One region of the Shewanella sp. POL2 genome, then DNA from elsewhere that is predicted to be linked to it. Evidence: predicted binding sites of a transcription regulator. Region 1 holds the regulator's gene; each other region holds the start of a gene.
The links. The regulator LexA, encoded in region 1, represses DNA repair genes until DNA is damaged. The targets are predictions, from matches to a motif close to TACTGTATNNNNATACAGTA.
Positions count from the first base shown of each region.

Region 2: a site for LexA is predicted at 4,724-4,743, ahead of recA (recombinase RecA). Genes of this name have one in related genera too.
Region 3: a site for LexA is predicted at 7,192-7,211, ahead of dinG (ATP-dependent DNA helicase DinG). Genes of this name have one in related genera too.

Region 1 is NZ_AKZL01000012.1:4,837-15,999, forward strand. Features, by position in the region: gene SHEWPOL2_RS04720 (COX15/CtaA family protein) at 1-1,028, opposite strand, end outside; gene SHEWPOL2_RS04725 (hypothetical protein) at 1,028-1,573, opposite strand; gene SHEWPOL2_RS04730 (SURF1 family protein) at 1,640-2,551, opposite strand; gene SHEWPOL2_RS04735 (DUF2909 family protein) at 2,496-2,726, shown strand; gene SHEWPOL2_RS04740 (cytochrome c oxidase subunit 3) at 2,755-3,630, opposite strand; gene SHEWPOL2_RS04745 (cytochrome c oxidase assembly protein) at 3,627-4,208, opposite strand; gene ctaD (cytochrome c oxidase subunit I) at 4,210-5,802, opposite strand; gene coxB (cytochrome c oxidase subunit II) at 5,812-7,353, opposite strand; gene SHEWPOL2_RS04760 (SulA-like leucine-rich domain-containing protein) at 7,759-8,271, opposite strand; gene lexA (transcriptional repressor LexA) at 8,268-8,888, opposite strand; gene plsB (glycerol-3-phosphate 1-O-acyltransferase PlsB) at 9,174-11,163, shown strand, end outside.
Region 2 is NZ_AKZL01000009.1:18,990-30,152, forward strand. Features, by position in the region: partial or broken gene alaS (alanine--tRNA ligase) at 1-2,503, opposite strand, end outside; gene SHEWPOL2_RS03700 (regulatory protein RecX) at 3,058-3,468, opposite strand; gene recA (recombinase RecA) at 3,543-4,616, opposite strand; gene mutS (DNA mismatch repair protein MutS) at 4,999-7,569, shown strand; gene rpoS (RNA polymerase sigma factor RpoS) at 7,653-8,633, opposite strand; gene SHEWPOL2_RS03720 (peptidoglycan DD-metalloendopeptidase family protein) at 8,714-9,610, opposite strand; gene SHEWPOL2_RS03725 (protein-L-isoaspartate(D-aspartate) O-methyltransferase) at 9,670-10,305, opposite strand; gene surE (5'/3'-nucleotidase SurE) at 10,302-11,051, opposite strand; gene SHEWPOL2_RS03735 (tRNA pseudouridine(13) synthase TruD) at 11,048-11,163, opposite strand, start outside.
Region 3 is NZ_AKZL01000032.1:18,742-29,904, reverse strand. Features, by position in the region: gene megL (methionine gamma-lyase) at 1-659, shown strand, start outside; gene SHEWPOL2_RS10585 (helix-hairpin-helix domain-containing protein) at 874-1,239, shown strand; RNA gene ffs (signal recognition particle sRNA small type) at 1,474-1,571, shown strand; gene SHEWPOL2_RS10580 (late competence development ComFB family protein) at 1,723-2,010, opposite strand; gene SHEWPOL2_RS10575 (histone deacetylase) at 2,044-2,946, opposite strand; gene SHEWPOL2_RS10570 (DUF2057 domain-containing protein) at 2,952-3,644, opposite strand; gene SHEWPOL2_RS10565 (primosomal replication protein) at 3,654-4,322, opposite strand; gene SHEWPOL2_RS10560 (TSUP family transporter) at 4,313-5,086, opposite strand; gene dinG (ATP-dependent DNA helicase DinG) at 5,096-7,168, opposite strand; gene SHEWPOL2_RS10550 (DNA polymerase II) at 7,309-9,738, shown strand; gene SHEWPOL2_RS10545 (porin) at 9,960-11,163, shown strand, end outside.

The sequences.
Region 1 (11,163 bases):
ATTGCGACTAGGGCGAGTAGCAATAATGCCGCGCCGCCATTGTGGGAAACGGCAATCCCCAGTGGTAAATGCATCACCACGTTTGAAATCCCCAAACTGACTTGCAGTATCACTAAGGCGACCAACAACAGGCTCAGAGCCTTGAGCTGAGTGCCGAAAAATAATCGATAGGCGAGCAACAACAATAGGCTGGCGGTAATTATGGCACCGACGCGGTGGGCGATATGAATGGTCATGCGGGCATGGTAATCCAATACGCCAAATTCAAAGCTTGGGTGTTGCCCTTGGAAAGGGGAAAACGCATCGGCAATAGCGAGGTTGTCCATCCAATTACCTTCACAAATCGGTAAAGCTGTGCAGGCGAGGGCCGCATAGTTGGAGGAGGTCCAAGCGCCGAGCATGATTTGGCCGATAAGCACCAGCAGACTCAACAGCGCCAGTTTCGGCAAGTGTTTACTCTGGCCAATGAATTTAAGGCTCGTGCCAATCCGCGAACCATGGGAGCCATTAAATCCTGCATCCGCAACACGCTGACTGTGAATATCAGCGGTTTCGAAAATTCGCTTGGGTCGTGTTCGCAGATACAGCAATAGCAAGAGCGAGAGTAAACTAAAGCCGCCAATTAAATGGGACATCACGACAATCGGCATTAGTTTCATCGTCACAGTCCACATCCCCAACGCTGCCTGAAATATGATGAGTAACACTATGGCCAAAGGCAGTTTTTTGGGAGCTTGGGATGTTTTTAGGCAGAGAATAAAAACCAGTAAGACGAGGATGCCCAAGGCGCCCGCAATATACCTGTGGATCATCTCGAGCCAAGCTTTTTCGGGATGGATATCGTGGTCGGGAAATAGGGTTTGGGCATGGGAGATCTCATGGTCGTGGGTGGGCACTTTGATATGGCCGTAGCAACCGGGCCAATCTGGGCAGCCAAGTCCTGCGTCCGAGAGCCGAGTGTAAGCCCCCATTAAAATTACTAACAGGGTAAAGACTATGGTGACGCGGAGGAGCCAAGTCAGTTGCATTAGTCTACCCTCGATAGTTTCAATAACTTACGGAGATCCGCGACCAAGGCCTTACCCTGAGCTAAATGTGCCGCCTTGCCTTGCACTTGGGGGTAACGCAGCACGAGTGCGCCGAGTGGATCGACAATAATCAGCTGTTGTTGGTCAAGCCATTGGCTGAGGCTTTGGCTGGCGGGCTGAGTGTTGAAGTTAAAGCTGCTTAATGCGTTTAAGTCACTGTCTGGATTCACAAGAATAAGCGGTTCGACACGAGCCTGATCTGGCCCTAAGGCGGTATGGCTCTGACGCAGGATATACAAGCGCTCGCGGCAAGCTTCATCGCACTTTGCGGGCAATAAATATAGTAGTTGCCATTCCTTAGGCTGAGGATTGTTAAGGCCAAGACTGGTATAGCTGGTTTCTGGGCTGATGAGATCACCGTGGTTGGTGGAGCCGCCTTGATACCAATGCATGCTCAGCACTAACTTAGCGATGACCACAGGCGCGATAAAGGTCAGTAGCAATAACCCCAATGCGCGGTATTTGGCTGTTTGTTGGGAGTCCATATTTGCTCCTCTTATTGTCCCTAATGCTTTGTTTTATTTTTTTTATTAACATCTTGCTGGTATCTGTTACTCGGTCTTAGTCGCTTCCTTATCGGCTTGATGCCGTTGTCGTGATTTTTTGAGGTATTTCATTGTTTGCCAACCCATCAGCCCCACAAACACAGTTGCCATGGCAAACCATTGCAATGCATAACCCCAATGTTTTTGGGCAGAGAGGGGCAAAGGCTGCCAAGGATGAGGCAAGATCTGCGCGGGTTGTAATTGGGGTAAGACATCGGGTTGTAACACCGCGGGTAGGATGGGATGTCCTAACATTTGTGCCATCTCGGGTAGATTGAGATTTTGAAACCGAATCCGTTCGCCTTGTTCCGTGGTGAAGGGTTCTACCAATAAATGATGGCTCAAGGGATTAATCTGTTTTTGATAGAGACGGCCTGTAAGAGCCAGTTCACCGACTATGGGGCTGACTTCGGGCAAGGCATCTCGGTGGGATTTCGCGGCGATAAAGCCGAGTTCGAGTAACAACCAAGGCTGCTCGGTATTACTTGCCTGATTTGCTGACGTTATTTGCAGTAATTGAAAGGCGAGATAGCCCACTTGCCCTTGATAGACCTGATTGTCGAGTAACCAGATTTGTGGATTCTCGGGTTTTGCTTGAACTTGTAAGCGGTAGCCCGTGACGCTGCCTTTAGCCAATTCAGCGATGAGCTGTTCAGGATTGAGTGTGGCAGCGGATTGTCTTGCCTCCATTTGTGCGAGTAGTTCGGTTTTTTTAACTGCCCTATCCATTTGCCACAAACCTAGCTTGACCAAAACCACGAATACCACCACAGTCAATATCAGTAGTAACGACACTCCCCTATGCAACCAAATATATCTTGGTAACCAAATCAATTTGGTCAGCAAAACATAAGGATAGCGTATGAACATCCCGCTCATTTTTAAGTGTGTTTTAGTACTGCTGTTGCTGTTTATCATTTTTAACCTAGGCAGAGCCTTAATTATTATGGTTAAAGGTGACGACCAAACCGCTGAACACCCAGTGCCAATGAGCCGCTATTTGGGCCGTAGGGTGATATTTTCTGTACTGGTTATCCTGCTCTTGCTGGTGGCTTTAGGGACTGGACTGCTTGGTCTTAATCCCACGCCTTAAGTTTTCAACTTATTGTTTCAACGAATATTTAAAGCACATAAACAAAGATAAACAGGCAGAGCCAAACTACGTCGACAAAGTGCCAGTACCAACTGCCTGCTTGGAAGGCAAAATGCTTATCCGCACTAAAGTGGCCTTTTAACACTCTGAAAAACAAGACTAATAGAAAGATAGTGCCCAAGGTTACATGCATGCCGTGGAAACCCGTCAGCAGGAAAAAGGTGTTGCCATACACGCCCGAGGTGAGCGTTAGCCCCATCTCATGGTAGGCATGGCTATATTCCTCCGCCTGCAAAGCAAGGAAGCTAATTCCCAGTAAAATCGTGAGCCCTAGCCAGAGGGTGATGGCCGAACGCTTACCCTTTTCTAAGCTGATATGGGCAAAATGCAGCGTGACTGAGGAAGTCAGCAGCACAATGGTGTTGATTAGCGGTAGCCCATTCCATGGCATGGCTTCGGTTTTGGTGCCATCTGGTGTGGTGACGAGTGGCCAAACGGCCTCGAAGTGTGGCCACAGGACTTCGTGGGTCATGGCATTGTTGGACGCGCCGCCGAGCCAGGGCACTGCGATCATGCGGGCGTAAAATAAGGCGCCGAAGAAGGCGGCAAAGAACATCACCTCGGAGAAAATAAACCAGCTCATGCCTTGGCGAAACGATCTATCCATCTGATGGGAATAGAGGCCCGTCATCGATTCTTTGATCACGGTTCTAAACCAGCCTACCAGCATAAACAGGATAACGGCGATGCCTGCCAGTAAAATATAGCCGCCACCCGAAGCGCCAGATTTGAGTTGATGTACAAAATGTCCCGCCCCAAAGGCGATTAAAAACAAGCCGATAGCACCAACAATCGGCCAAGCACTCTGGGCGGGGACGTAGTAAGTCTCATGTTTAGTGGTCATTTTGCAGCTCCTTGCTCTATGGCAGACGCTAACTGCTTGTCGGTAATGTCGTAGAGGGTGTAAGAGAGGGTTAAGGTGTGGATAGACTCGGGTAATTGAGGATCCACGAAGAAGATCAACGGCAGCTCGGCGCGACTCGCGGCGGCTAAGTGTTGTTGGTTAAAGCAAAAACATTCGGTTTTATTGAAATAAGCTGCGCCTTGGCCGGGCGAAATTGAAGGAATCGCCTGGCCCACAATTGCTCTATTCGAGACATTTTGCGCCAGAAATGCCGTGTGGATGAGTTCTCCCGGATGCACTTCGAGCCGTTTCGTTTGTGGCTCAAATTTCCACGGCATGCCCGTCTGCACCTGCGAGATAAACTCCACCGTTACCACCCGGTTCTTATCCACAGTGATCGCCTGATAACTGCTGGCAGTATTAGAGGTTTTTCCATTAATACCCAGTTTTTCGCACAGCACATCGTAGAGCGGCACTAAGGCGAACCCAAAGCCAAACATCGCAAGGCAGCCCAGCACCAACAGGCTAATGAGCTTACGGTTGGACTTGATGTTTTGCTGATGGGGTTGGCCTTGCATGTTATTTCACCTCGGGTGGCGTGGTGAAAGAGTGATAGGGCGCTGGGCTTGGTAGGGTCCACTCTAAGCCTTCGCTGCCTTCCCAAGGTTTGGCGGGCGCCTTTTCGCCGCCCCGAATGCACTTAATTACCAGCACGAGGAAAATCAGCTGAGATAGCCCAAACGCAAACCCCCCAATCGACACGATTTGATTTACATCGGCAAATTGAATCGAGTAATCGGGAATACGCCTTGGCATACCCGCAAGACCTAAGAAATGCATCGGGAAAAACAACACGTTGACCGAAATCACCGAACACCAAAAATGCCACTGGCCGAGCTTTTCGCTGTACATATGGCCGGTCCATTTAGGCAGCCAGTAATAGGCCGCTGCCATGATGGAGAAAATCGCACCAGTGACCAACACGTAGTGGAAGTGAGCCACCACAAAGTAAGTATCGTGGTATTGGAAGTCAGCTGGCGTGATGGCGAGCATCAGGCCAGAGAAGCCGCCAATAGTGAACAGAATAATAAAGGCCACCGCGAACAACATTGGGGTTTCAAAACTCAGTGAGCCGCGCCACATAGTGGCTACCCAGTTAAACACTTTTACCCCAGTCGGCACGGCAATCAGCATAGTGCAGTACATAAAAAATAACTCTGCAAACACAGGCATACCGGTGGTGAACATATGGTGCGCCCACACGAGGAAGGACAAAATCGCAATACTCGCCGTGGCATACACCATGGATGCATAGCCGAACAATGGTTTACGGCTGAAAGCAGGAACTATGGCAGAGATAATGCCGAATGATGGCAAAATCATGATGTAGACTTCGGGGTGACCGAAGAACCAGAAGATATGCTGGAACATCACAGGATCGCCGCCGCCTGCCGCCTCGAAGAAGCTAGTACCGAAAAACTTATCGGTTAACACCATAGTGACGGCCCCAGCGAGTACGGGCATAACGGCGATCAGCAAGAAGGCGGTAATCAGCCAAGTCCAGACGAACAGCGGTAACTTCATCCACGTCATCCCTGGCGCGCGCAGGTTGACTATGGTTACGATCACGTTGATGGCACCCATGATCGAACTTATCCCCATGATATGGATCGAGAATACAAATAATGCTGTGCTGTCAGGGCTATAAGTGGTCGAGAGTGGTGCGTAGAAGGTCCAACCAAAGTTAGGGCCGCCGCCTTCCATAAACAATGAACTCAACAATATTGCAAAGGCGAAGGGCAGGATCCAAAAACTCCAGTTGTTCATACGTGGAAGCGCCATATCTGGCGCACCAATCATCATCGGGATTAACCAGTTAGCTAGTCCGGTAAAGGCTGGCATCACTGCGCCGAATACCATGATTAGCCCATGCACTGTGGTCATTTGGTTGAAGAAGTTAGGTTCAACGAGTTGTAATCCGGGCTGAAAGAGTTCGGCGCGGATCACCATGGCCATCGCACCACCAGTTAAAAACATAATGAAACTAAACCATAGGTACAGGGTGCCAATGTCCTTGTGGTTGGTGGTGAGTAACCAGCGCATGATGCCTTTAGGTGCACCGTGATGGTGTTCATCATGGGCGGCAATTTGATCTTGAGTCAGTGTGCTCATCTTAATCCCCTACTGTCCATGGCGAGCAATATCAGCGGGTTGCACTGTATCGCCGGTATTGTTGCCCCACGCATTGCGCTCATAGGTAATGATGGCGGCAAGTTGTTGTGGCGTGAGTTGGTTGCCAAATGCCTGCATCGCCGTGCCCGGTTTACCGTGCATCACTATATCGATGTGATTGGCGACTGGGCCTGTTGCAATAACGCTACCAGCAAGGGCGGGGAAGGCGGGAGGCATACCTGCACCCGTTAGCTGGTGGCAGGCGGCGCAAACTGTGGCATAGGTCTTTTCTCCTTCGGCCATCAGTTCATCATGGCTGAGCGTGGGAAGACTCGCGGGATCGACACTGGCGATGGGCTCTGTCGCCGCTTTGGGCGCATCGGTGGTTGAGGGGGGCTGAGTCGTTGCTACTGGTTCGCTATTGGTGCCACCGGATTTATGGGCATCAACGTCTTTGGCTTGCACCGCATCACCCGTGTTGTTGCCCCACGCATTACGCTCATAGGTAATCACTGCGGCAATTTCTTGGGGCGTTAATTGTTTACTGAAGGCTTGCATGGCCGTACCCGTTTTACCATTGAGCACGATTTCAAGATGACCGCTCAGTGGCCCGGTAGCTATGGGGCTGCCTTTGAGATGTGGGAATACGCCTTTGAGACCTTCGCCATTAGGTTGATGGCAGGCTGCGCAGTGACCAAGGTAAACTTGCTCACCCTGAGTCATCAGCTCTTCTTTACTCAGTGTTTGTGATAAGGCGGCTTGTGCGGCTTGCGCTGCGGCATTGGCAGCTTGTTTTTGTTCTGCAACCCAAGCATCGAACTCGGCTTCGGGCAGTGCCCGAACCACTATCGGCATAAATCCATGATCTTTGCCGCAAAGTTCGGCACATTGGCCACGGTAAATGCCGGGTTTATCGATACGGGTCCACGCCTCGTTGATAAACCCTGGGTTAGCATCTTTTTTCACTGCAAAATCTGGTACCCACCATGAATGGATAACATCTTCAGAAGTCATCAGAAAGCGGATTTTTCTATTTACAGGCAGGACAAGGGGCTTATCGACCTCGAGTAAGTAGTGCTCTCCCTTGGCCTCACTACCTTCGATTTGAGGTCTTGGTGTGGCGAGAATACTGTAAAACTCAATATCTTGATCGAAATAGCTGTAATGCCACTTCCATTGCGATCCTGTGACTTTTACCGTGAGATCGGCATTGCTGGGGTCTTCCATGGCAATCAGAGTTTTAGTTGCCGGAATCGCCATTAAGATCAGAATGATAAAGGGAATTATCGTCCAAGCGATCTCAACTTTTGTACTCTCATGGAAGTGTGACGCGACCGCGCCCTTGGATTTTCTGTGGTTGATCATGGCATAAATCATCACGCCAAAAACCACTAAGCCTATCGCGCAGCAGATATACAGAATCGTCATGTGCAGGTGGTATACCTTGCCACTGATTTCTGTTACGCCAGGCGTCATATTGAACCGCATGTCTGCTGCGGCCAACGGTGGGGCGAATAGCACCACGAGTAAACAATACAACCATTGCTTCACAAGACTTCTCCTCTGCTAATTGCAAATAGCAACTACAAAGAAGAGCAACACAGTAAGTCTCAACTCTATGCAAACTCTTCAGTTCCCAAAAAAGTGTTTCTGACTTCAACGTGCGTTGGCGGCTTACTTATGATCAAGTATTGTTACTGCTGGTATTAGCCACACTGGCACATACTGCTGAATAAACCCATTATTCTCAATTTTTGTGGGCGAGCGATATTCGAAAATAACGCGATATTTCTGCCTAAACAGGCCATATATCATGTGCGCCTAAATCAAACATACTTGCTGTTTAAAAATTGATCAAGATCACTTCTTTTTCTAATTGTCTGAAAAATTGCCAAAAAAAAGCCTCACATTCACAGGTGAGGCGGCTTTCAAGGCTAAATACGGTGTGAAAAATTTTTAATGAACAGAGCTGAAAAATGCGGGTTGAGTAAATTTAGCCGATTGTGTGAGATTGGTGCTAGAAGGTTGGTCATTCGTTGAACCTTCAAGCACGATACCCATTGCACGTGCGCTCTTTGCTACAATTTGTAGGCGACGATTATCGCGAGTATCTAGGGCGTTAATCCAAGTAATCACTGCGCTAGATGTGCCACTGGTTAAGGCTTTTTCCATCGCCCAAAGGGTTTCGACCTCATCTTTTGCGTGAACCAATAGTACGCGATCCATACGCACACCTGCGTTTGCTAATAGCTGCTTGTAGCCAATACTAGGTGGGTTGATGAGCACTATCCATCTTCCCTGTTGGCTCAGTTGGGCAAGTTGTTTGCTCAGCTGTGTCAGCTCTTGGCGCCCTTGGCTCTGAGTTGGCATAGTGACTATTGATGTATGCTGCCAGTCGGTCTCTGTATCTCGAACCGTATCTAGCCATAAACCGGGGTGACGCGGGGCATTACCTAATAGTTTGTTCATAGCCAATCTCCATTGCGGATCACCCCTACGGCGAGCCCTTCAATTGTTAGACTTTGGAAACTCAAATCGACTTTAATCGGTGAATAGTCTTCATTCTCGGCATGTAGGTAGACTAAATTACCTTTTTTTTCAAAGCGTTTTACGGTTACATCATCATCAACGCGAGCAACAACAACTTGTCCATTGCGCGCTTGTTGTACTTTATGAACGGCAAGCAGGTCACCCTCAAGGATGCCGATATTCTTCATACTGTCGCCTTTTACGCGCAGCAGGAAATCGGCAGCAGGGTGGAACATGCTGGGGTCGACTTGGTAATACTGTTCGACATGCTCTTGGGCGAGAATAGGTTCACCCGCTGCCACTTGGCCAATCAGTGGCAAGCCTGTTTCGCGGTTATCTTCTTCCTCTACAGGGAGACGGATCCCGCGGGAAGTACCAGGCATGATCTCGATGCAGCCTTTTTTCGCCAATGCCTTAAGGTGTTCTTCTGCGGCATTTGCACTTTTAAAACCCAAACGGGTGGCAATTTCGGCCCGAGTGGGTGGCATGCCAGTCTCGGCAATATTACGTTTAATCAGCTCTAAAATTTCGGCTTGGCGTGGCGTCAACGGTCTCATGGTCTTTCCTGTTTTTCTATACAGTTACTGTTAGTATATACAGTATTATTGGTAGTGCAAGTATTAACCACTTTTAACTTGGTCAGCTAGATCTGCAAATAACCGTAATCGTCATCTATGGGGTGAATGCCATTTGCACGGTATCAATAAATGGTGTCGCCTAAAGTGCGTTACTAAGTCATTAAAATCAGCCGCTGAATCCTGCATCTTTAGGTTGTTTGGGTATATTCTCTAGAATCTGGTATTCTATGGGGCTAATGAACGTACTTACATTGCATAAGAATAATGCCTAAACAAGACTCTCTTTGGTTGAAATCATTACGTTGGATCCAAAAGCACTTAGTGCACACTATTGTTGTGCCACAGGATCCCTTTGCCGATCTGAATCTGGATGCCTCCAGACCGCTTGCTTATGTAATGAAAACAGAATCCCTGAGTGATATTGCTGCGTTAAGCGAGATCACCACGAAACTTGGTTTGCCAAGCCCTTACGAGCCGCTGGTGGTGAATGGCGTTGTGGCGCCACGGGTGGTATGCCTTGAAGGTCGTAAGCCTTTATTTGGTGAACGCGCCAGCAATGAGCCATTCCTCGAATGTTTTATGCGTTTGTTGGCCGTCCATAAGGAAAAGCCAGAGTTAGATATACAGCTGGTGCCTGTGAGTCTGTATTGGGGTCGTACTCCGGGTAAAGAAGACGACACCATGAAGGCGGCAGTGCTTGAGCGCGAGAACCCTACTTGGTTACGTAAGTGCTTGATGATCCTATTTTTGGGCCGTCACAACTTTGTGCAATTTTCTAATGCGGTATCGCTGCGTTACATGGCCGACGAACATGGTACCGATATGGGCATTGCCCATAAATTGGCTCGAGTAGCGAGAGTGCATTTCCGTCGCCAACGTAAGGTGATGACGGGGCCTGTGTTGCCTAATCGTCAGGCGTTATTCCATTCCTTGCTGAAATCTGAATCCTTACGTAAGGCGATTCAGGAAGAAGCCGCGAGCAAGAAGATTTCTGAAACCCAAGCGCGTGAAACGGCAATTGAATATCTTGATGAAATTGCGGCGAATTATTCCGATAGTCTCGTACGTATTGCTGAGCGCTTTTTAACGTGGTTATGGAACAAGCTCTACAGCGGTATTAACATCAAAGGTGCCGAGCATATTCGGCAGTTACACCACGATGGTCATGAGATTGTGTATGTGCCCTGCCATCGCAGCCATATGGATTACCTGCTGTTATCTTACATTCTGTATTACCAAGGTATGGTGCCGCCGCATATTGCTGCGGGTATCAACCTAAACTTCTGGCCTGCGGGGCCGCTGTTCCGCCGTGGCGGGGCTTTCTTTATTCGCCGTAGTTTTAACGGCAACAAACTCTATACGGCCGTGTTCCGTGAGTACCTCGATCAGCTGTTTGCTAAGGGATATTCGGTTGAGTATTTCTCTGAAGGTGGCCGTTCTCGTACCGGTCGTCTATTGGCACCGAAAACGGGCATGATCGCTATGACGATCAACAGTGTGTTGCGTGGTATCGAACGCCCAGTCACCTTAGTGCCTGTGTATTTAGGCTACGATCACGTGATGGAAGTGGCGACCTATCACAAAGAGCTAAGCGGTAAGAAAAAACAGAAAGAATCTGTATGGCAAGTCTTTGGTGCTATTCGTAAATTAGGTAACTTTGGCCAAGGTTATGTCAACTTTGGTGAGCCGATTACATTGCAAAATTTCTTGAATGAAACGGCACCAAACTGGCGCAGTGAAGTGGCCGACGATCCTGAGCAAAAACCGACTTGGTTAACCCCAGCGGTGAACGTGTTAGCAAATCGGGTGATGACGCGGATTAACGACGCCGCTGCCGCTAGCTCTATTACCTTGACCAGTTTAGTGTTGTTGGCGTCGGAGCAAAATGCCTTAGAGCGTTGTTTGCTCGAGCGTCAGTTAGATTTATACCTGACCCTGCTTAAGCGTGTGCCTTACACTTCGTTTACGTCGGTTGCCGAAGGTGATGGCAAGCACTTAGTACAACAAGGATTAGAGCTGAACAAGTTCTCCATCAACGCCGATCCTTTGGGTGAGATAGTGTCAATTGATGAAAAACAAGCGACGTCAATGACATACTATCGCAATAATATCATTCACTTATTTATTATTCCGTCATTAATTGCCAGCTGTTTAATCAATAATAAACAGATTTCAAGAGCGCAAATCCTTGGGATAGTGAACGACTTTTATCCGTTATTGAAGGCGGAATTGTTTATGGGGATCAAAGATCTCC
Region 2 (11,163 bases), on a different contig from region 1:
GCAGCAACCATAGCAACCAGTTCACCAGCTTTGACTTTACTAACTAAGTCATTGCTCACACCCGCGATAAGGTTCACTTTGCCTTCCTGAGCAACACCGAGCAGGATAACGGCAGATTTCAGCTTTTGCTTTAACTCATCTTGCAGGCCGCGCAGTGCACCCGCCTCAACGCCTTCCAGCTTCTTAATCAGCACGTTAACGCCATTAACCACAACCGCATCACCCGCTAAATCCGCACTCGCTGCCGCAGCTAACTTATCTTTCAGTTGCTGCATGTCTTTTTCAAGCTGCTTCATTTTATCCAGCTGGGCTTTAAGCTTGGTCACAACGGATTGAGTATCGCCTTTAAGTAGTGCTGCCGCTTCCTCAAGTTGTGCCTGTTGCTGTGCCACATAGGCCATCGCTGCCGCGCCGGTTACCGCTTCGATACGGCGAACGCCCGCAGCGATACCCCCTTCAGAGGTAATTTTGAACAGACCAATGTCACCGGTACGGCCAACATGGGTACCGCCACACAATTCGATAGAGAAATCGCCCATGGTGACAACACGCACCTGAGCATCGTACTTCTCACCAAAGAGTGCCATAGCGCCTTTTTCTTTGGCTTCATCAATCGCCATTTCAGCGACTTTCAGCTCATGGTTGCGGCGAATTTGGGTGTTAACTAACTCTTCAACCTGTTTCAGCTCAGCAGGTTTGACTGCTTCGAAATGAGAAAAGTCGAAACGTAAACGCTCAGGGTCAACTAACGAACCTTTTTGAGTAACGTGAGTACCCAACACTTGACGCAGCGCAGCATGTAATAAGTGAGTCACAGAGTGGTTTAACTGAGTGCGGTGACGTAGCTTTTTATCCACTTTCGCTTCAAGTATTTGACCAACGCTTAAGCTACCAGCCATTAAGGTCCCTTTGTGGCCTGAAGCTTGGCCAAACTTTTGCGTATCGCTAACAGCAAACTCAATACCTTGAGCCACTAATACGCCCTTGTCACCGACTTGGCCGCCCGATTCAGCATAAAAAGGCGTTACATCGAGCACCACTACGGCATCATCACCCGCATTGATTGCAGGAACTGACTCGCCGTTCAGGTAAAGCGCGGTGACTTTAGCATTGCCAGTAAGTTCTGAGTAACCACAGAATGCGGTTTCAGCATCGATCTTAAGTGCTGCGTTGTAATCGGCGCCGAAGTTACCCGCGGCTTGAGCACGGCTACGTTGTTCAGCCATCGCCGCTTCAAAGCCCGCTTCGTCGACGATAATGTTGCGCTCACGGCATACGTCAGCGGTTAAATCCACTGGGAAGCCATAGGTATCGTACAGTTTGAAGACTGTTTCACCGTCTAAGGTGTCGCCCTGCAATTCGTTTAACGCGCTATCCAGAATGCCTAAACCACGCTCAAGCGTACGGGCAAACTGTTCTCTTCAGCTTTAAGGGCTTTTTCAACAATCACTTGAGTATCGGCTAAACCTTTAGCGGCATCGCCCATCACTTCGATTAGCGTCGGAACTAACTTGTAGAAGAAGGCTTCAGTTGCCCCTAACTTGTTACCATGACGCACGGCACGGCGAATAATACGGCGCAGTACATAACCACGACCTTCGTTCGATGGCATCACACCATCTGCAACTAAGAAGGCGCATGAACGAATATGGTCGGCAATCACGCGCAGTGACTTGTTAGATAAGTCTGTCACGCCGATGATTTCGGCTGCTTTGGCGATCAAGGCGCGGAAAATATCGATTTCGTAGTTTGAATGAACCCCCTGCATAATCGCAGCGATACGCTCAATCCCCATACCAGTATCGACTGAAGGTTTTGGCAGCGGCAACATCTCACCAGAGGCTTGACGATTGTATTGCATGAATACGATGTTCCAAATTTCGATGAAACGATCGCCATCTTCCTCTGGGCTACCAGGACGTCCACCCCAAATGTGGTCGCCGTGATCATAGAAAATTTCGGTACAAGGGCCACAAGGACCAGTATCGCCCATTTGCCAGAAGTTATCTGAAGCATATGGCGCGCCCTTGTTATCACCGATACGGATGATATTCTCAGCAGCAACGCCAATCTTTTTATTCCAAATTTCAAAGGCTTCATCATCTGTTTGATAAACAGTTACACACAGACGATCCTTTGGTAGCTTCAATACTTCAGTCAGGAAGGTCCAACCAAAACGAATCGCATCTTCTTTGAAGTAATCACCAAAGCTGAAATTACCCAGCATTTCGAAGAAAGTATGGTGACGCGCGGTGTAACCAACGTTATCTAAATCGTTGTGTTTACCACCCGCACGGACGCAGCGTTGGGCAGTGGTCGCACGTGTATAGCTACGTTTGTCCATGCCAAGAAACACGTCCTTGAACTGGTTCATACCGGCGTTGGTGAATAAAAGCGTGGGATCATTGCCTGGTACAAGAGAACTACTGTCCACAACTTGGTGACCATTGCTGCGGAAAAATTCGAGGAAAGCACTTCTAAGCGCTGCTGTCGTTTGATACATGAAATCGTCCTGAATTGGGTAAGCATGACCAGCTACACCATAAGGTAGCCGTATTTCTATTTGCCCAGCATTATAAGCAGACTGAAGAAAGACGACCAGCCTTGAATAGCGATATCGCGCTTCGGAGTCTAATATTTTCGATGAGTTTTCATCTAATACAGGGCTTATCACAACAACCCAAGGTGAAAGTGGTGAAAAAGGACTAATTCTGTGAGGGAGATGAACTGAGTTAAGAATGATAAGCACAAACTTACCAGGGCAAGTTTATATGATTACATTAGGTCGTGTTGACGTTTCAGGGTTATTTTTGCAGCAGTTTGACTGGCTTTTATGCAAGGCAAAGTCCGTGCAGTGTAGTTATTCTACATAAACGGACGATAACGCGGCAGAAAAGCCAGCCAAATGCTACCCTAAGGGTTCGTCTGGCAAGCCCTTGCTCTTACTTTCTGTCATAAGAGCCGCTCGTCATTTGAGTAAACTACACATCATTCCTCGTTTCGCGAGCACGAACTTGCCAGAACGAACAAAATGTAATCTCGAAACGTCTACACGCCCTAGTCATCATTATCTTCCAAAGGATCATAATCTAAGGCATAGGTGACTTGTTCGTAATTAAAGCCTTGGCTCAGTAAAAACCGTACTCGTTTGGCTTTTTCTTTTGCAATTTGCTCGCGGGATAGTGAGCCTTTTACTTCAAGCACTTTAGGGACCGTATACTTTTTGATTGCTTTCGTTTTTGCCAACTCAAACCAATCATGCTCATTTGCAGATAAGGCAGCTTCGATACAATCTTTAGTAAGCCCCTTTTGAGCAATAGCTTGACGAATGCGTATTGGTCCATGACCACGGGCAATGTGGCTTCGAACGAGAAGCTCGGCATAGCGCTTATCATTGATAAATCCTGACGCTTCACAATCATCAAGCACAGGATCGATATCAGCGACCTCAAAGCCTTTTTCGAGCAGTTTTGTGCGGATTTCTTGGCGGGAATAATCGCGGCGCGCTAACAGCGCGACCGCAATTTGACGGGCAGACTGGCTCAGAATACTTCGCCTGTTTCTAAATCAATATTCCCCTCGATATTATCATCATCGGATGCTGATGATGCCAGTGCACTTGGGTTACTCAATAATAACTCACGCAATGTCTTATCGATTTCAGCGGCAATGGCTGGGTTTTCAGTCAAATATTTACCCGCATTGGCACGGCCTTGACCAATTTTATCGCCCTTGTAGCTATACCAAGCACCAGCTTTCTCAATCAGTTTATGGGCTACCCCTAAATCGACTAACTCGCCAGTACGGTTGATACCTTGACCGTAAAGGATTTGAAACTCAGCTTGCTTAAATGGTGCAGCCACTTTGTTTTTAACCACTTTGACACGAGTCTCGTTACCAACCACTTCATCGCCTTCTTTGATAGCACCAGTACGGCGAATATCTAAACGAACAGAAGCATAGAATTTCAGAGCATTACCACCCGTTGTGGTTTCTGGGTTACCAAACATCACACCAATCTTCATACGAATTTGGTTGATGAAGATTAACAGTGTATTCGATTGCTTGAGGTTACCCGCTAACTTACGCATCGCTTGGCTCATCATACGCGCCGCTAAGCCCATATGTGAGTCACCGATTTCGCCCTCAATTTCTGCCTTGGGTGTTAATGCCGCGACCGAGTCAACGATGATCACATCTACCGCGCCAGAACGGGTTAACGCATCACAGATCTCAAGAGCTTGTTCACCGGTATCGGGTTGTGAACACAATAAGTTATCAATATCTACGCCTAACTTTTTCGCGTAGATAGGATCGAGAGCGTGCTCCGCATCGATAAAGGCACAGGTTTTACCTTCGCGCTGAGCAGCGGCAATCACTTCTAATGTCAGAGTTGTTTTACCTGATGATTCAGGACCATAAATCTCAACAATACGGCCCATTGGTAGGCCGCCCGCACCGAGGGCAACGTCAAGGGAAAGAGAACCAGTAGAAATGGTCTCAACATCCATAGAGCGGTCTTCGCCCAGCTTCATGATGGAGCCTTTACCAAATTGCTTCTCAATTTGGCTCAATACTGCAGCAAGTGCTTTCTCTTTGTTTGGATCGACCTTCATTCCTATTCCCTCATCTAGACAGCATCAGTACTGTCAAAAGTGATATTCAATTTAATAAAGCGGGTGATCAAAAAGCGAGGCTCTTTGTCGTAATCTGCTGACTAGTATACTGTACAATCATACAGTATCAATACCTGTGAATGAATTATTTTTCAGTCAGAAAATTTTTCCATTTAGACAAGCTTTTACCCACCCATCCTGCAGATTTATCAAGATATCAGTGAATATCCACGCTTTGAGGATCAATTTTCTGTAAATTGTTGCTAAGATTGGCGCCAATTGATTTTAGACAGTAATAGTGCAAATCAACTGATTTTATCTCCCATTACTGTATGACTTTATTCCCTATTTCAGGGCCGGCATAGCGGACGATAACGATTTAATGAATCCTATAGATACCGATGATTTAGAAAAACATACCCCGATGATGCGTCAATATTTGACCATGAAAGCAGAGCATCACGACATGCTGCTGTTTTATCGTATGGGTGACTTCTATGAACTCTTCTATGATGACGCCAAACGAGCCTCTGAATTATTGGGCATTTCCCTTACGGCCCGAGGCAAAAGTGGTGGCGACCCGATCCCGATGGCGGGTATCCCTTACCATGCAGTTGAAGGCTATCTCGCAAAATTGGTTCAAATTGGCCAATCGGTTGCGATTTGCGAACAGATTGGCGATCCTGCCACCTCAAAAGGTCCGGTTGAGCGTAAAGTCGTACGCATTGTCACCCCAGGAACCTTAACCGATGAAGCGCTATTGCAGGAGCGGCAAGACAATCTGTTGGCCGCGGTTTATCAAGGCAAAGTGGGCTTTGGCTATGCGACTCTAGATGTGTCTTCTGGCCGTTTCGTGATTGCCGAATTAGAGACGAAGGAGTCCCTCGAAGCCGAGTTGCAACGTACGAATCCGGTCGAAATTCTTTATAGCGAAGATTTTGGTGCACTGGAGTTATTGCATCATTTTAAAGGCAAACGTCGCCGCCCTGAGTGGGAATTTGATTACGATACCAGTATCAAACTGCTGTTGGCCCAGTTTGGCACTAAGGATTTACACGGTTTCGGCATAACCGATGCTCGCCTATCGCTGCAAGCGGCAGGCTGCTTGATGCAGTACGTAAAAGACACCCAGCGCACCGCCCTGCCCCATATCAATGCTATTACCCGTTTTAATCAAACCGATACGATTGTCTTGGATGCGGCAACGCGCCGCAACCTCGAGCTGACACAAAATTTGAGTGGTGGTCGGGATAACACCCTAGCAGCCGTGCTCGACAATACTGCCACAGCCATGGGCAGCCGTATGTTACAACGCTGGATCCATCAGCCGTTGAGGGACCATGCACAGATTTTTGCTCGCCAAACGGCGGTCAATGAGTTGCTCGCGACCGCGGCCCATGAGTCATTGCATGAGCAGCTTAAAGCCCTAGGTGATATCGAACGTATCATGGCAAGACTGGCGCTTCGTACCGCTCGTCCACGGGATTTTGCCCGCCTACGCCAAGCATTAAACCTATTGCCTCAATTACAGCAATCATTAGCACAGTTAAGTGCTCCCCATACGGTGAAACTAGGTCAACTCTTAGGCGAGTTTCCCGAAGAGCAACAACTGCTTGAGCGCGCTATTGTCGATAACCCGCCCATGCTTATCCGTGATGGCGGCGTAATCCGTGAAGGCTACAATGCCGAATTAGACGAATGGCGTGGCTTAAGTGAAGGTGCCAGCGATTATCTAGTACAACTCGAAGCGCGGGAAAAAGAACGCACTGGCATTGCTACGCTGAAGGTAGGCTACAACCGAGTCCATGGTTACTACATTGAAGTCAGCCGTCTGCAATCACAGCAAGTGCCATTAAATTACCAACGCCGTCAAACCCTTAAGAATATGGAGCGTTATATCACGCCCGAGCTTAAGGAATATGAAGAAAAAGTGCTGTCGAGCCAAGGTAAGGCGCTCGCTCTTGAAAAACAACTGTGGGACGAATTGTTTGATTTAATCCTCCCCAAATTGCATGAGCTACAAGCCTTTGCCAGAGCAGCCGCCGAACTCGATGTGCTCAGTAACTTTGCCGAACGTGCCGAAACCTTAGGCTATACCTGCCCAGAACTGAGCAGCGAAATCGGGGTAAAAATTGAAGCGGGTCGTCACCCTGTGGTTGAGCGTGTGAGTCAAACGCCTTTTATCGCCAACCCTGTCACTCTGCACAATCAACGCCGGATGTTGATTGTTACAGGTCCAAACATGGGCGGTAAATCGACCTACATGCGTCAAGTTGCACTGATCACCCTAATGGCACACATTGGCAGCTTTGTACCCGCAGATCGCGCCATTATTGGTCCTATCGATCGAATTTTTACCCGTATTGGTGCCTCAGACGATCTCGCCTCAGGCCGTTCAACCTTTATGGTGGAAATGACTGAAACGGCCAATATTCTCCATAATGCCACTGCGCAGAGTTTAGTCTTGATGGATGAAATTGGTCGCGGCACATCAACCTACGATGGCCTGTCATTAGCCTGGTCTGCGGCTGAGTATTTAGCACAGCAAGTCGGCGCGATGACGCTGTTTGCGACCCATTATTTCGAGTTAACACAGTTACCGGAACTCATGGCTGGGGTCTATAACGTGCACCTCGATGCGATTGAGCACGAAGACACCATCGCCTTTATGCACGCGGTGCAAGAAGGTGCGGCCAGTAAGAGTTACGGTTTACAAGTTGCGGCCCTTGCTGGTGTACCAGCTCGGGTGATTAAGGCGGCAAAACATAAACTACATCAGCTTGAGAGTCGCGACCATCAAGTAGAGGGCACAAAGGCACCGATTCAAACCTTGTTAGCCCTGCCGGAGCCAGTGGAGAATCCGGCCATAAGCAAGTTAAAAGCCATCAATCCAGATAACCTGACCCCAAAACAGGCACTGGATTTACTCTATGAGCTTAAACGCTTGAGTTAAATAGCTTTGTTCATCGTAACTTAATAATAAAAACGCCCACAAAGTGGGCGTTTTTTTATGGGTTGATTAAACAACCTTAAGCATTAGTTTCTAAATAAAGCCTCTACAGATAGCCCTTGCGCCCCCAGCAAATCGCGCATGCGTTTTAGGGCTTCCACTTGAATTTGGCGAACACGTTCACGGGTGAGGCCAATTTCAGCACCGACGTCTTCAAGGGTTGAGGGTTCATAACCTAACAAACCAAAGCGGCGCGCTAACACTTCTCTTTGCTTGGTATTGAGTTCGTTAAGCCATTTCACCACTGAGTTTGAAATGTCTTCATCTTGTACTTTGTAGTCAGGGCCTACGTTGTCGTCATCGGCCAGCACATCGAGTAACGCCTTGTCGTTATCGCCACCTAAGGGGATATCGACAGAGGTGATCTTCTCATTGAGCTTCAGCATACGGCTGACGTCAACACTGGATACTTGCAGTTTTTCGGCAATTTCTTCTGCCGTAGGTTCGTGGTCAAGTTTTTGCGCTAATTCCCGAGCCGTACGTAAATACACGTTGAGTTCTTTTACCACATGGATTGGCAAGCGAATCGTGCGGGTTTGATTCATGATGGCACGTTCAATCGTTTGTCTGATCCACCAAGTCGCATAGGTTGAGAAGCGGAAGCCTCTTTCTGGATCGAATTTTTCCACCGCACGGATCAAGCCAAGATTACCCTCTTCGATTAAATCCAGCAGCGCTAAGCCACGATTATTGTAACGACGGGCAATTTTAACCACGAGTCGCAGGTTACTCTCAATCATGCGATTACGGGATTTTTCGCAGCCTTTTAAGGCCTTACGGGAAAAGTAAACTTCTTCTTCTGCGCTAAGCAGTGGGGAAAACCCTATTTCACCTAAATAGAGCTGGGTGGCATCAAGATTTTTTTGCAGGTCATCTTGAACCTGTTGTTCGAGTCCTAGTTCTTGAACTAAATCAGCGGCAATATCCTCTTTATCGAGATCAAACTCTGCGGTATCTACGGAAAAATCTACTAGTTCTTCTGCGGCAGTGCTATTTATGCGGCTCATGATCAAATCTCCCAAACCTAATGTAAACTGCTTGAATTACTGCAATTTTTTATCCTCCATGCCAACAAGGCCCTAAACAATCATTGCTTAGGTAAATAGTTAAGTGGGTTAACAGACTGACCGTGGTAACGGATCTCGAAGCGAAGCATTACCTGATTAGTACCTGTACTGCCCATTTTTGCAACTGTCTGTCCAGCGAGGACATGTTGCTTTTCTTCGACTAAGATCTGATCTGCATGAGCATAGGCACTAAGGTAATCGTCACTATGTTTAATAATCACTAAATTACCGTAACCCCTAAGAGCACTACCTGCGTATACCACCCGCCCATCTGCAGCGGCTTTGATGATATCTCCGCGTTTTCCTGCGATCTTAATTCCTTTATTTCCCTGCTCATTGGCAGAGTATGTCCCAATCAATTTACCTCTTACAGGCCATTGCCACTGGCTTACACTATCGGGTAGTGTCGATGTCGGAGCAATTATTAAAGGGTTAATATTTTGTTGGGAACTTGTTGCAGAATACGCAGGCTTTGCTTTCTGATCAAGTGTTTTTTTCGGTGTTTCACTAGATACAGAATTCTGAGAAAAATCATCACTAACTGATTGTTTTTTATTTTTATTATGCTGATATCCACCTTTATTTACCGAATTAATTCCACCTAAAGTCGTAGAAGGTTTACTATTTTGATTATGGTCATATGTTAAATACAAAACCTGACCAGGATAGATGGTATACGATTTATCTAATTGATTAATTTTAGCAATTTCGGCGTAATCTTTGCCTGCAGCCCAAGAAATAGAGTAAAGAGTGTCGCCTTTCTTAACTTTATATGAATTGGATTTAATATTGCCTTTGTTGTGCTTTGAATAATTGTGGGAAAGACTTTCGACAGGTGCGGGGCGACTCGCCTGAAAGCTACAGCCCGCAAGCAACAACAGTAAACTGAGGTTTAAAAGTAAACCCGCATTCAACAATAAAAACTCCTTTTTGGGGCTATCTTACTGTTTTAGTAATTTATAAATCGATAAACGCGCTATGCAAGCTCACCATTTACTAAAGGAACAAATTTGACTGTCTCTATCACTTCAGAACTAAAACTATCCAAGTGACGCGTAATCCGCATCAATTGCTGCGTTTCTTCACCCACAGGGATAATTAATACACCGCCTTCGGCTAACTGGGATAATAACGCTTCAGGAACCTTTGCGGCAGCTGCGGTGACCATAATGCCATTATAGGGACTACGATTCTGCCAGCCCTGCCAGCCATCGCCATACTTAAAGGAAACATTATGCAGATCGAGCCGCTTTAATCTTTGCCTTGCTTGGATCTGTAACGTCTTTATACGTTCCACAGTGCAAAGCTCTGGTACTAATTGGGCGAGAATCGCCGCTTGATAACCTGAGCCCGTTCCAACTTCAAGCACCTTATGTGGCTGATGCTGCAGCAGTAACTCAGTCATTCGCGCGACGATATAAGGCTGAGAAATGGTTTGCCCTTGACCAATAGGTAAGGCTGTATTCTCATAGGCTTTATGGGCTAACGCATTATCAAGAAACAATTCGCGTGGTGTATAGGATATTGCCTTAAGCACGGCTGGATTGCGGATCCCCGCATCCTGAAGCTTTTTCGCTAAATTCACCGCCGATGTTAAGGCAACTCGAGTCATATTTTATCTACCCAATTTTGCAATATCGATAATTGTTTATACGCGGTCAAGTCTACGGTTAACGGAGTGATCGACACATAACCATGAGCAATGGCATGGAAATCGGTACCTTCACTCGCATCTTGTTCAACACCCGGTGGGCCGAGCCAAAAAATTTCTCGTCCTGCGGGATCTTGCGTACGCACAATGCCTTCAGCTTTATGCCGCGCTCCAAGGCGCGTCACTCTTATGCCTTTAATCTCATCCAACGGTAAATCCGGCACATTGATATTGAGGATCTGATCACTGGCAATCGGGTGCGCTAATAGCCCCTGCACGATTCGCCGCGCGTAAACGGCGGCAGTGTGATAATGCTTAAAGGCTTTGCCATTAAGCGAAATCGCTACCGCGGGGAAGCCTAAAAAACGCCCTTCCATTGCCGCCGCGACCGTACCCGAATATAAAGTATCATCCCCCATATTCGCGCCAGCATTGATGCCCGATACCACCATATCCGGCTCACCATCACAGAGCTCCCGTATGGCTAAGTGGACGCAATCTGTTGGTGTACCGTACACCGAAATATAACCATTATCTAACCTATTAATTCTTAATGGATTAGTCAAGGTTAAAGAGTTACTTGCACCGGAACAATTACGATCAGGTGCGACCGTCATCACAGTGGCGATTTCGGCAAGCGCCTCCGTTAAGGCTTTTATTCCCGGCGCATTCACCCCATCATCATTGCTGACAAGGATGCGGATCATAAAGTGGACTCGCCATTATCGATTAGATTGACCTCTGCAACATCGCTTTCAGTTGCAGTATTTGCCTCAGGAGCATTCGTATCCGGCGTAACTGTTGCTTGCCATTGCAGCT
Region 3 (11,163 bases), on a different contig from region 1:
ATCAATTAGTTAGCATTGTCGATAATACTTTTATGACGCCGCTACTGCAGCAACCGATTGCACTAGGCATTGATTTAGTGGTTCACAGCGCGACTAAATACTTAAATGGTCACGGTGATGTGATTGCGGGCATCGTCTGTGGCAGCGAAGAGCAACTTCACAGAGTGAAGTATGAAATCCTAAAGGATATTGGTGCAGTGATCTCACCCCATGATGCTTGGCTTATCCTACGAGGCCTTAAAACCCTCGATGTGCGCTTACAGCGCCATTGCGAGAGTGCCCAGCGGGTTGCTGAGTTTTTAGAGCAACACCCTGCGGTGACGCGAGTGTACTATCCAGGGCTTAAATCCCATTCGGGTCATCAATTTATTGGTCAGCAGATGCAGCGAGCAGGAGGGGTGATCGCCTTTGAATTAGCTGCGGATTTTACTCAGGCTATGGCGTTTGTTGGCAAGCTTAAACTATTTTCAATTGCGGTTAGTTTGGGCGATGCGGAATCCCTTATTCAGCATCCGGCTTCAATGACCCACTCTCCTTATTCCCCAGAAGCGCGGGCAGCTGCGGGCATTGGGGATAATCTGCTGAGAATTTCTGTCGGTTTGGAGGATTGTGACGATATTATTACTGATTTAAGTCAGGCATTAGCAACGATTGTTTAGCTGGTTATGGATAATTTTTATAACAAGGATGCATTAACCGCATCCTTTTTCTTCATTGTTATCTGTAAATTCATTGCTCTAAAGTTACACATTTAAGCCAGAGGTAATATTTGTACTTTGGCGTTTGGAAATTCATAAAAGCTTCGTCTATGTTTGATTGGAGGCCACGGAAGTTGGACGAAAGGCCGAATATCAAGGAGAGAGAGGAAGCATTATGAAACTAAAACCTAGTTTACCTGCGATGGTATCTGCTATTGCATTTTCTGCCCTGTTAACCTTGCCAGTAATGGCAGCTGATCCGGTAAAAGAAGCGAGTAAGGTGCAAAACCAAGCGAAAACTGAGGCCAAAAATATGGCAAACGATGCTAAACAAGCATTGCCAGACGCGGCTCAAGTCAACATCAATACCGCTTCAACTGAACAATTACAACTGCTAAAGGGGATTGGTGCCGCTAAAGCGCAGGCCATCGTTGATTATCGCACTCAAAATGGGCAATTTAAGACTATTGATGAGTTAGCAAATGTCTCAGGGATCGGTGCTAAGCTGATTGAGCAAAATCGTCATATGATTAAGCTGTAACGCCTTGGCATTGTCTTGAGTCATTTGCGTTAGCTTGACGTCTTTTAGCGAATAAAAAGCCTGCTTTGCAGGCTTTTATCATTTTCAATACTTAGGTTTGCCTATAGATTGTCCAGTTAAACCGGATATTTATCAAACGGGCGGATTAGCACTTGATCCCATAGAGGCCATAGGGGATAATCCGCGTCGTTCGGTGATGATCCTTTTGGTGATCCACTTGAAGTTATGGTGACCCTAGGGTCCCCCCGCAATGATAACTTGTGAACTCGGCCAGGCCCGGAAGGGAGCAACCGCAGCAAGCGACTCGTGTGCCGGGGTGTAGGCTCTAGGGGAACCTCCAAATTTCCCCATCATTTTCCAATCTTCTTTATCTTTAACTCACTGATTAGCAATAACTGCTCAGCTTAGCATTTAGCAACACTGCAGAATTTACTCGTAAAACCTTGTTGCAAATCGATGTAGCGATGCCCTATACCGTATGACTTAGCTGTTGGCTTCTTCCTGCTGCATTCTTTTTTGTAAATTCTGTTTTAAAAAGGCTCGCGATTTTTCGAGTGCAGCCTGTATTTCGCGTTTAAGTTCCTGCAATTCATCATAATCTTCAAAGAAATAAGTGTCGACTAAATGGCGGATATAACGCACGGGCAGTTGATTGAGTGTCACACAGCAGAGATCGGCTAAATAATCCTCCGGCAATTCATCCATCAGGCCTTCATCGGATAACATTTCCATTAAGAGAACTTCGTAATAGTTGCGGATTTCGAGTTGCATCGCTGTGCTCCATGATGATTTTTATTGAGTTTGCTACCACAAATGGTTGGCTGCAATAAAAAGTTGGCTATGTCTTTGGCTTAATTGTAGTTCGTCTCGGCTGTAGCCGCCGCCAATTACCGCAGCAACAGGAATATTTGCCGCTTTTGCCATGGAGAGCACAGTAACATCACGTTGATAGAGCCCTTCTTGGCTGATCTGTAAATGGCCTAAATCATCGTCCTGATGAATATCAACACCAGCGTCATACAGGATTAAATCTGGTTGATGGAGCCGAATAAGCAGCTCGAGAGTCTGTTCGACGGTTTCCTGATAGGCACTATCATCAGCACCTTTCGTTAGTTCAATATCATAGTGTGACTGCTGTTTACGGCTGGGGAAATTCTCTTTGCAGTGGATGGAACAACTGATAATGCCTTGATGCCTATGGCTGAGGGTAGCAGTGCCGTCTCCTTGGTGCACGTCACAATCAAAAATCAATACCTTATGCAGTTGCTGCTCGGCGATAAGTTTGCGGGCGGCGATAATCAAGTCATTGAAAATACAGTAACCACTGCCAAAGTCATAATGAGCATGGTGATAGCCACCGGTTAAGTGAAGGGCGATACCCGTTTGTAGTGCCAAGCTTGCGGTTAAACTCGTCCCCGATACCGAGTGCAAGGTTCGCTCGACCAAGGCTTGACTCCATGGAAAGCCGATGCGTCTTAAGGCCGTGTTGGCTAAGGTACCTTGAATAAATTGTTCGACATAATCTTGCTGATGCACCTGCATTACATCTTCAGCCGTCATCGGCGAGGGAGTATGAAATTGATCCGCAACAGCCAGTTGATTATCGAGCAGATAGTGATAAAGACGCGCATATTTGGTTGTGGGAAAGCGGTGATGGGCGGGTAACGCCAGCTTGGAGTAGCTGGCGTGATAAACCAATGGGATCATCTGGATTAGAGTTGTGAAATAGCCCAGCTCATAAACTCTTTACGTGTTTTCTCATCGGCTTGTAACCACCAGTATTGCAACATCTGCTGTGGATTTGCGCCAGCCGCTTTAGAAGTATCAACCGGAGCGGTTAATGAGGTGGCCTTAACTGCTGCCTGCGCCGAAGTGGGGGCTGGCGCGGCAACCACCGCAGCTGTGCCTGCTGCTCCCGTTACTGCGGCTGCTGTGCCTGACACATCTACCGCTTGGTTACCGCTAAAGAGACGAGAGACAAAGCCTTCTTCTTCAATATCGGTGTTTGCCACTTGGTAATTAACCTGACCTTTGTCGGAGCGGGTTAACACGACTTGGGGATTTTGGGCAAACACTTTAGGCTTTTTAACGACTTTGCCTTCAGCGGCTTGTAAATAGTATTGATGATCGCCATCAACCTCTAAGGTCACAATAAAAGGAGATGACTTAACAAAGGTTTGGCTGTCACTAAAATCGTCTTCCACCATTTCGTGGTAGCGAATGGCGATTTTGTGGGTGCCGGGCGCCAATTCTAAACTGCTTTTATGGTTGAATACGCTGGACTCGACTTTTTTGCCATCGAGGGCAAGGTATTCGAAGGACATAGGGATATTCAGATCTGCGGCAAAGGCTGAGGCAGAGCCGAGTAGCATTAGCAGGCTGCTGATTGGCAAAAGTGATTTCATTGTTGCTCCTTAACGATTATGGCTCTGATGCGGACGTTCGAATGCTTGAATGCGATCTTCGATATAACTGATGGCTTGCCTGCATTTTCCCAAACGACGATGCATCAAAAGGATGTCATTTTGCAAACGGATTTTGTCAGCACTATGACAGTTTTCAAGTTTTGACTCCATTTCTGCAATTTTTTGTTCAAATTTTTTCGCCCAATTCAGATGCTTATTCAGTTCGGCATAAATTTCGTGGCTATTTTGTAACACATTGCTGGCGATCCAAGCAAACCCGCTGGCTTGATGCGATTGGTTTTGTTGCTGGGCGAAACGTGCGCGCTTACTGGCACGTTGTTGATTTTTAGACTTTATATCGATTGAGGTCGTCAGTAGCGCCCGTTTAACCGCAGTAAAACGGTCTTGAATACGTTCACAGCTTAAGGCGATGGTTTGCGGCGCGAGTTTTAGGGCGATTTGCTTCTCTAACTGACCGATACTACTTCGAATTTGTTCAATGCAGGGCATCAACTGGGCGCCATTTTGAATAAACAGCGATTGATTAAAGCGTTCAATATCTAGTAGGAGTTTGCGTTGGCTCGGCGCAAGATGACTGTCGTGTTGCAGTACTTCTTGCTCTAATGTTTTTAGCTGATTTTTCAACGTGCTGATTAGCTGCGAAGTGTTCAAAACCATGCGCTCCACGCCAGATTAGCGGCAATTGACAGGACAATTAATATAAACAAAGGCCGAATAAAAGGCATACCAAATTTTATCGCACAGCGAGCGCCGATAAAGGAGCCGAGCATCATACATAACCCCATCCACAGGCCAATTTGCCAATGGACTTGCCCAAGAAAGCCAAAGATCGCCAGTGCCGTCAAATTGCTGGTAAAAGTCATGGCTCTAGCGAGCGCGCAACTATGCAAAAGAGGTAATTTATATAATGAACCTGAACTCACTGTCCAAAAGGCGCCAATACCAGGGCCGGCAAAGCCATCGTATGCGCCAAGAAATAGACCTTGTAGGCTTTGTTTCAATTTGGATGGTGCTTGCATTGGCGCCTGGCAGTCGGTATCTGAGATGGCGTTGGTGCTGACTAAGCTGTATATCGCAATGCCGATAATAAGAAGCGGTAACGCTTTTTCAAGCCAGTGCGCGTTTAACAAATAAACTAATACACTGCCAAAAACCGCACCAATAAAGGTGGCGATAAACGCCATATACCAAAAACTGGGTTTCAGCAGATGCTGGCGATAATAGGTCCAAGCCGCCATGGACGAGCCAAAACTGGCGGCAAATTTATTGGTACCTAAGGCCGTATGTGGTGGGATCCCTAGGGTGAGCAGGGCAGGAATGGAGAGCAGGCCTCCACCACCGACTACGGCATCGATAAAACCTGCAATTAAGCCAATGACAGCCAACAGGGCCCAGTTACTGGGCTCGAGTAACAACTCCAAATCTTAATCCTACTCAATGACTCGTCTAAAGGGAGGTAGGGCGTCTAGCAAGGATTTGCCATAACGTTTGGTCACTAATCGTCTATCTAGGATAGTGACTCGGCCATAATCCTGCTCTTTACGCAGTAATCTACCACAACTTTGGATAAGCTTTCGCGATGCATCTGGAATGGTGAGTTGCAGAAACGGATTTCCACCCTTTATTTTCACATATTCAGCATGGGCTTGCTCAACGGGCGAGGTTGGCACAGCAAAGGGTAGCTTAGTGACGATGAGGTTGGTGAGGTAATCTCCGGGTAAGTCCAAGCCTTCAGAAAAACTGCCGGTGCCAAACAAGATGCTCGGTTCACCTTTATCACATTTGGCCTTATGGGTCTCAAGCAATTGTTGGCGTGGTGCATTACCTTGGATCAGAATTTCCTGCGTGAGCTTGCCCTCGAGCAATTCGGCCACTTTTTCCATTTGCCAGTAAGAGGCAAACAGCACTAAGGTAGCCATTTCACCTTCAATTAGCTCGATAATCTGTTCGGCAAGTTCAGCAGTATAGGCATCATCCGTTGGCTCGGTTTTCATCTTAGGTAAGTAGAGCGTGGCATTATTCGGATAATCGAAAGGGGATTGCAGAGCGAGATAACGACTGCCGTCCTTTAATGATAACCCTACCTGATGGGCAAAATGGTCAAAGTTATTCAGCGCCCGCAGCGTAGCGCTACATAGCACGACGCCAGCAGCCTTTTGCCACAGCATAGATTCGAGCATAAAACCGACTTCAATTGGCGAGGCGCTAAACAGATAATCGACCTGTTTGCCTGTAATTAACTCGATCCAACGGGCCATTGGGGCACCTTTAGTGGAATCTTCCTTGGCCATCATTTTCCAGAGCTTTTGCAGGTTTTCGAGTCGCTGCAACATAAAGCCCATTTCGGCCTGTAGCGCTTCAGCCTGGTGCTTAGGAATATCGCCATCTTTTATCGCTTCTGCGAGCAATAATTGCATCTTATTAAATTGCTTGAGAGCAAGATTGGAAGTGGTTGCGAGATTCTCGGCAGGGATTTTTAACGCATCGGGTAATTTGCCGTGTTCGAACCGATAGCGACTCTCTGGATTGGCAAACTGCTTGGTCTGGGTATCACAATAGTGGGCGACTTGATTGAGCTGAGCGATTAAGTCGCCAATATGATCCTGCATCGCCTGCGCTGGGGCGATGATATTGTTGCTCTTTATCTGATTTTGTAACTTGGCGCTGGTCTTACCGACTTTTTCAAGCCAGTCGGCGGCGCCTCTAAGCGTTGCCTGTGCACTAGAAAAGTCCCGTGCGACAATTGGTAAGTGGTGGGCTTCGTCAATGACGTAAAATACGTCTTCGGGATCGGGCAAAATCACCCCGCCGCCTAGCTCTAAGTCGGCGAACAGCAAACTATGGTTGGCGATCAGTACATCCCAAGTATCCACATCCTCACGGGCCTTGTGAAACGGGCAATTACGATGGCTGGCGAGTTGCCGATGACAACTGTGTTTATCGCAGGCGATTTGCTGCCAGAGATGGTCCGGTATCGGTGTCGATAGCGTATCGATTTCACCGTTCCAGCGGCCTTCATTAAAGTCGCTGAGCAGCTCCTGCAACATGGCTATTTGGCTGTTATCAGGCTTTGTTTGCCACATGGCCATTTGGGTACTGTTATCATCGCCGATTAACATTGCAAGCTTGGATAAACAGACATAGCGCTGACGCCCTTTGACCAGACCAAAGCGAAAGTTTAGCCCTGATTGTTCGAGAAAAAACGGTAAGTCTTTGTGCAGCAACTGCTCCTGCAGCGCCACGGTTGCCGTAGCGATACAGACCTTTTTCTTACTCGCAAGCGCAAGCGGAATCGTGCCTAAAATGTAAGACAATGATTTACCAATCCCCGTACCCGCTTCGACCACTATGATGCGTCTATCTTTGTCATAGTCGCCGGCCAGGGTCTTAGAGATTTCTGCTACCATAAAGTTTTGCTCGCGGCGCGGCCTAAAATTAGGCAAAGCGGCGGCAATATCTTTATAGATAGCGCGGATCTGGTTTTTTACGTTGTCAGGTAACATGCGGCACTACTTTATCGAATTAATGCTGTACATAATAACAGTGATTGCATAGCCTAAGAAACTTTTCTGCCATTTTATGGCAATTTTATTCTGTATCCCGAGAATCAATAAGCAGCGAGAGCCTTAGAGTGAAACCGCAGTTGAATCCCCCCGAGAGTCTGACACATGACACGGCTGCGCCCGTGAGTGTACAGGGACGCGTCCTGACGCGCCATGCTATTACACGCGGTTCAACGCTCGTGTTGCAGTATTATCTCGCCACCGTTTCAGGCCCTGTGCTGGTGGAGTTACCTGGTTCTGAGTACATTTGTTTTTGCCATCAAAGCGATATGGCTGCATTACAGTTACAAACGCCGGGGCTGGCGCTACGCTTTGTGCCGCTTATGCTTAAAAGTTTTAAAAGACAATCCGTGGCGGCGATTTATGCCCAGTCGAGCAGTGTGTTTCGTCACTTGCAGCGGATAGCGACAGATGCGGGTATTCCCTTATTTGAGTCGGATATTCGTCCCGAGCAGCGTTTTTTAATCGAACGTTTTGTGGCACTCGATGTGGCATTTTTAGGGTATCAAGTAAGCAATGTGAGTTTACAAGACCGCTTGCCCGTATTTAGCGCCATACGGGCCAAAGCAGTTGCGCCGCAGCCGGAAATAAAATTGCGTTCAATCTCGCTTGATTTTGAATGCAGCTTTGACGGATTACTCTATTCTGTGGCCCTTTATGGACGCGATGCGCAATCTCAGCTCTATGAAAAAGTTATCATGGTGGGTGAGCCGCAGCCTGATGCTGCAATTTACATTGAATGGGTGAACGACGAGGCGGCGCTTATCCATCGTCTCATCGCTTGGTTTACTGAGTTTGATCCCGATGTGATCATTGGTTGGTCGGTGGTGACCTTTGATTTGGCCCTGTTATATCGGCGTGCTTTACTGCACCGGATCCCGCTGCGTATCGGTCGAGGTGGCGCGCTCCTTGAGTGGAAGGTGGAGAATAAATTTCGGCCAGAAACCTTAAGTTTGCCTGGGCGAGTGGTGCTCGATGGTATCGATTGGTTAAAGGCGGCCTTTTATCAATTCGAGCGCTTCTCCTTGGAGTTTGTCGCCCAAGCGTTGCTGGGCGAAGGCAAAGCGATTCATGATGTAGAAAATCGAGCGCAAGAGATTGATGCGCTATTTGCCGAAAATAAACAAGGTCTTGCACATTATAATCTGACCGATAGTCGCTTAGTGTGGGATATTTTTGAGCATACTCAGTTGTGGGATTTTGCCCTCGCTCGCGCCGAGTTAACGGGATTAGAACTAGGGCGGGTAGGCGCCTCGGTCGCCGCATTCAACCATTTGTATCTACCGCATTTACATAGAACGGGTTTCGTCGCGCCCGCAGAGCCTGCAAGTCAAGGGATTGAAAGCCCTGGCGGTTATGTAATGGATTCAGTCCCTGGTTTTTATCAACATATTTTAGTGTTTGACTTTAAAAGTCTTTATCCATCGATAATTCGTACTTTTTTGATCGATCCGAAAGGGCTCATTGAAGGTCTGGATAACGAGGAACATATTTTGGGCGAGTCTGAAATCGTTCCCGGTTTTTTAGGGGCTCGTTTTAGTCGGCATCAACCGATCCTGCCAAAACTCATCCAAAATCTCTCAGAACAACGCGAAAAAGCCAAGCGGGAGGCAAATGCGCCTTTATCGCAAGCAATTAAAATCATTATGAATTCGCTCTATGGGGTTTTAGGCTCTCAAGGCTGCGTGTTCCATGATGCGAAACTGGCAAGCTCCATCACCATGCGCGGTCATCAGATTATGAAACAGACTCGCGCTTGGATAGAGGAAATGGGTTATCAAGTTATTTATGGGGACACGGATTCCACCTTTGTTTATTTGGGCTCTGATCCTGATCTCGGTGATATTAATGCCTTAGGTAAGCAGATTGCCGCGCGAATTAATCAGCAATGGCAGAGTAAAATCGTAAAGGAGTTTCAGCTAGAAAGCTTCCTTGAGCTACAGTTTGAGCGCCATTACGAACAGTTTTTTATGCCGACCTTGAGGGGATCGGAGGAGGGTAGTAAGAAGCGTTATGTTGGTGCTTGGCGCAATAGGAATGGAGGGCTGGAAATCACTTTTAAGGGGATGGAGCAGGTGCGAAGTGATTGGAGCCCCTTAGCGCGTAAGGTTCAAGCTGAACTTTATGAGCGAATGTTCAATCAGCGAGATATCAGCGGTTATCTCGCTGGTGTCATAAGCGAACTGCAGACAGGAAAGCGGGATGCTGAATTAGTGTTTAGTAAACGAATGCGCCGAAATCTTGAAGAGTACACCGCAAAATCTTCCCCCCATGTCAAAGTCGCACGTCAGCTATGTGAGTTAACAGGAAAGGTATCCTATGGCAAGAGAGGAGCTCAGATTGATTATGTCATCACTGTAAATGGTCCTGAACCTGTTTCACATAGATCGTCTATAATTGATTATCAATACTACGTTGATAAGCAAATTTGTCCCATTGCAGAGCCTATTTTTTCAATAATGAAATTGAATTACACAGACATTGTCTCTAAACAGTTGCTATTAATTTAATGTTTATGTTGTTTTATTTGTGTTTTCTTAACGGGTATTTATAGTGTTTTAACCTGTTTTACAGCGGTTAATCAGTCAGTTTTTGTGATATTTATCTACAGAATGCTTAGGTTTCCCTTGGAGTGTTTATTGAAAATTTGCTACTCTCAGTGGGAAATTGTAAGGAAATATAACAACGGAATGACGTTGATAAAACATAAACGAAAAAGGTTAAGCACCAAATGAACAAAACGATAGTCGCCACTGCGTTAGCAGCACTCTTTCTTGCGCCAACTGTATCTGCAATCGAAATCTACAAAGATGACAAAAATGCAGTCGAGATAGGGGGGTTTATTGATGCGCGTGTAATCAACACTCAAGGTGAAACTGAGGTTGTAAATGGTGCTTCTCGAATTAATTTTGGTTTCAGCCGTGAGTTAACCCATGGCTGGAATGCGTTTGCTAAGTTGGAATGGGGCGTTAACCCCGTTGGCAACAGTGATATTGTCTATAACAACCGCTTTGAATCCGTTCAGGATGAGTTTTTTTACAATCGGTTAGGTTACGCTGGTATCAGTCACGATAAATACGGCACGATCACTATTGGTAAACAATGGGGTGCTTGGTATGACGTGGTTTATAACACCAACTACGGTTTTGTATGGGACGGAAACGCTGCCGGTGTGTACACCTTTAATAAAGACGATGGCGCAGTAAATGGCGTAGGTCGTGGCGATAAAACGGTACAATACCGCAACTCATTAGGTGACTTCAGTTTTGCGGTACAATCTCAGTTAAAAAACAATAGCTTTTACACCTGTGATATTGAAAATATCACAGAAGAAGCCTGTGAAGCAGAATGGAATGCAGGTAAAAAAGAAGCACAACAGGTTACCTATGATTACACCTATGGTGGTTCTGTCACTTACAAAGCCACAGATAAACTTAGTCTGATGGCGGGTGTAAACCGCGGTGAGTTTGATATTGCCTACGGTAATGGTGATCAAAAAACGGCTGTTGATTTAATCTATGGCGTGGGCGCTACTTGGGGTGACTTCGACAAAAATGGTTTATATGTTGCCGCCAACGTTCACAAAGAAGAGAACCATGATACCGATAACATTGGTCGCTTGATTAAAGATGCCTATGGCGTTGAAACTTTAGTTTCATATAAGTTTGACAATGGTTTACGCCCATTCGTTTCCTATAACATTCTGGACGCTGGTAAAGACTATGTTATCCAACCAAACTTTAACGCCGATCCTAACGATGTGTTTAAGCGCCAGTTTGTAGTTGTAGGCTTACACTTTGTTTGGGACCCAAGCACAGTTCTTTATGTTGAAGCACGTAAAGACTACAGCGACTTCACCAGCGCAGATCAAGCCCAAGAAGCCAGAATGTCATTGTCAGAAGATGATGGCATCGCTATTGGTATTCGCTACACTC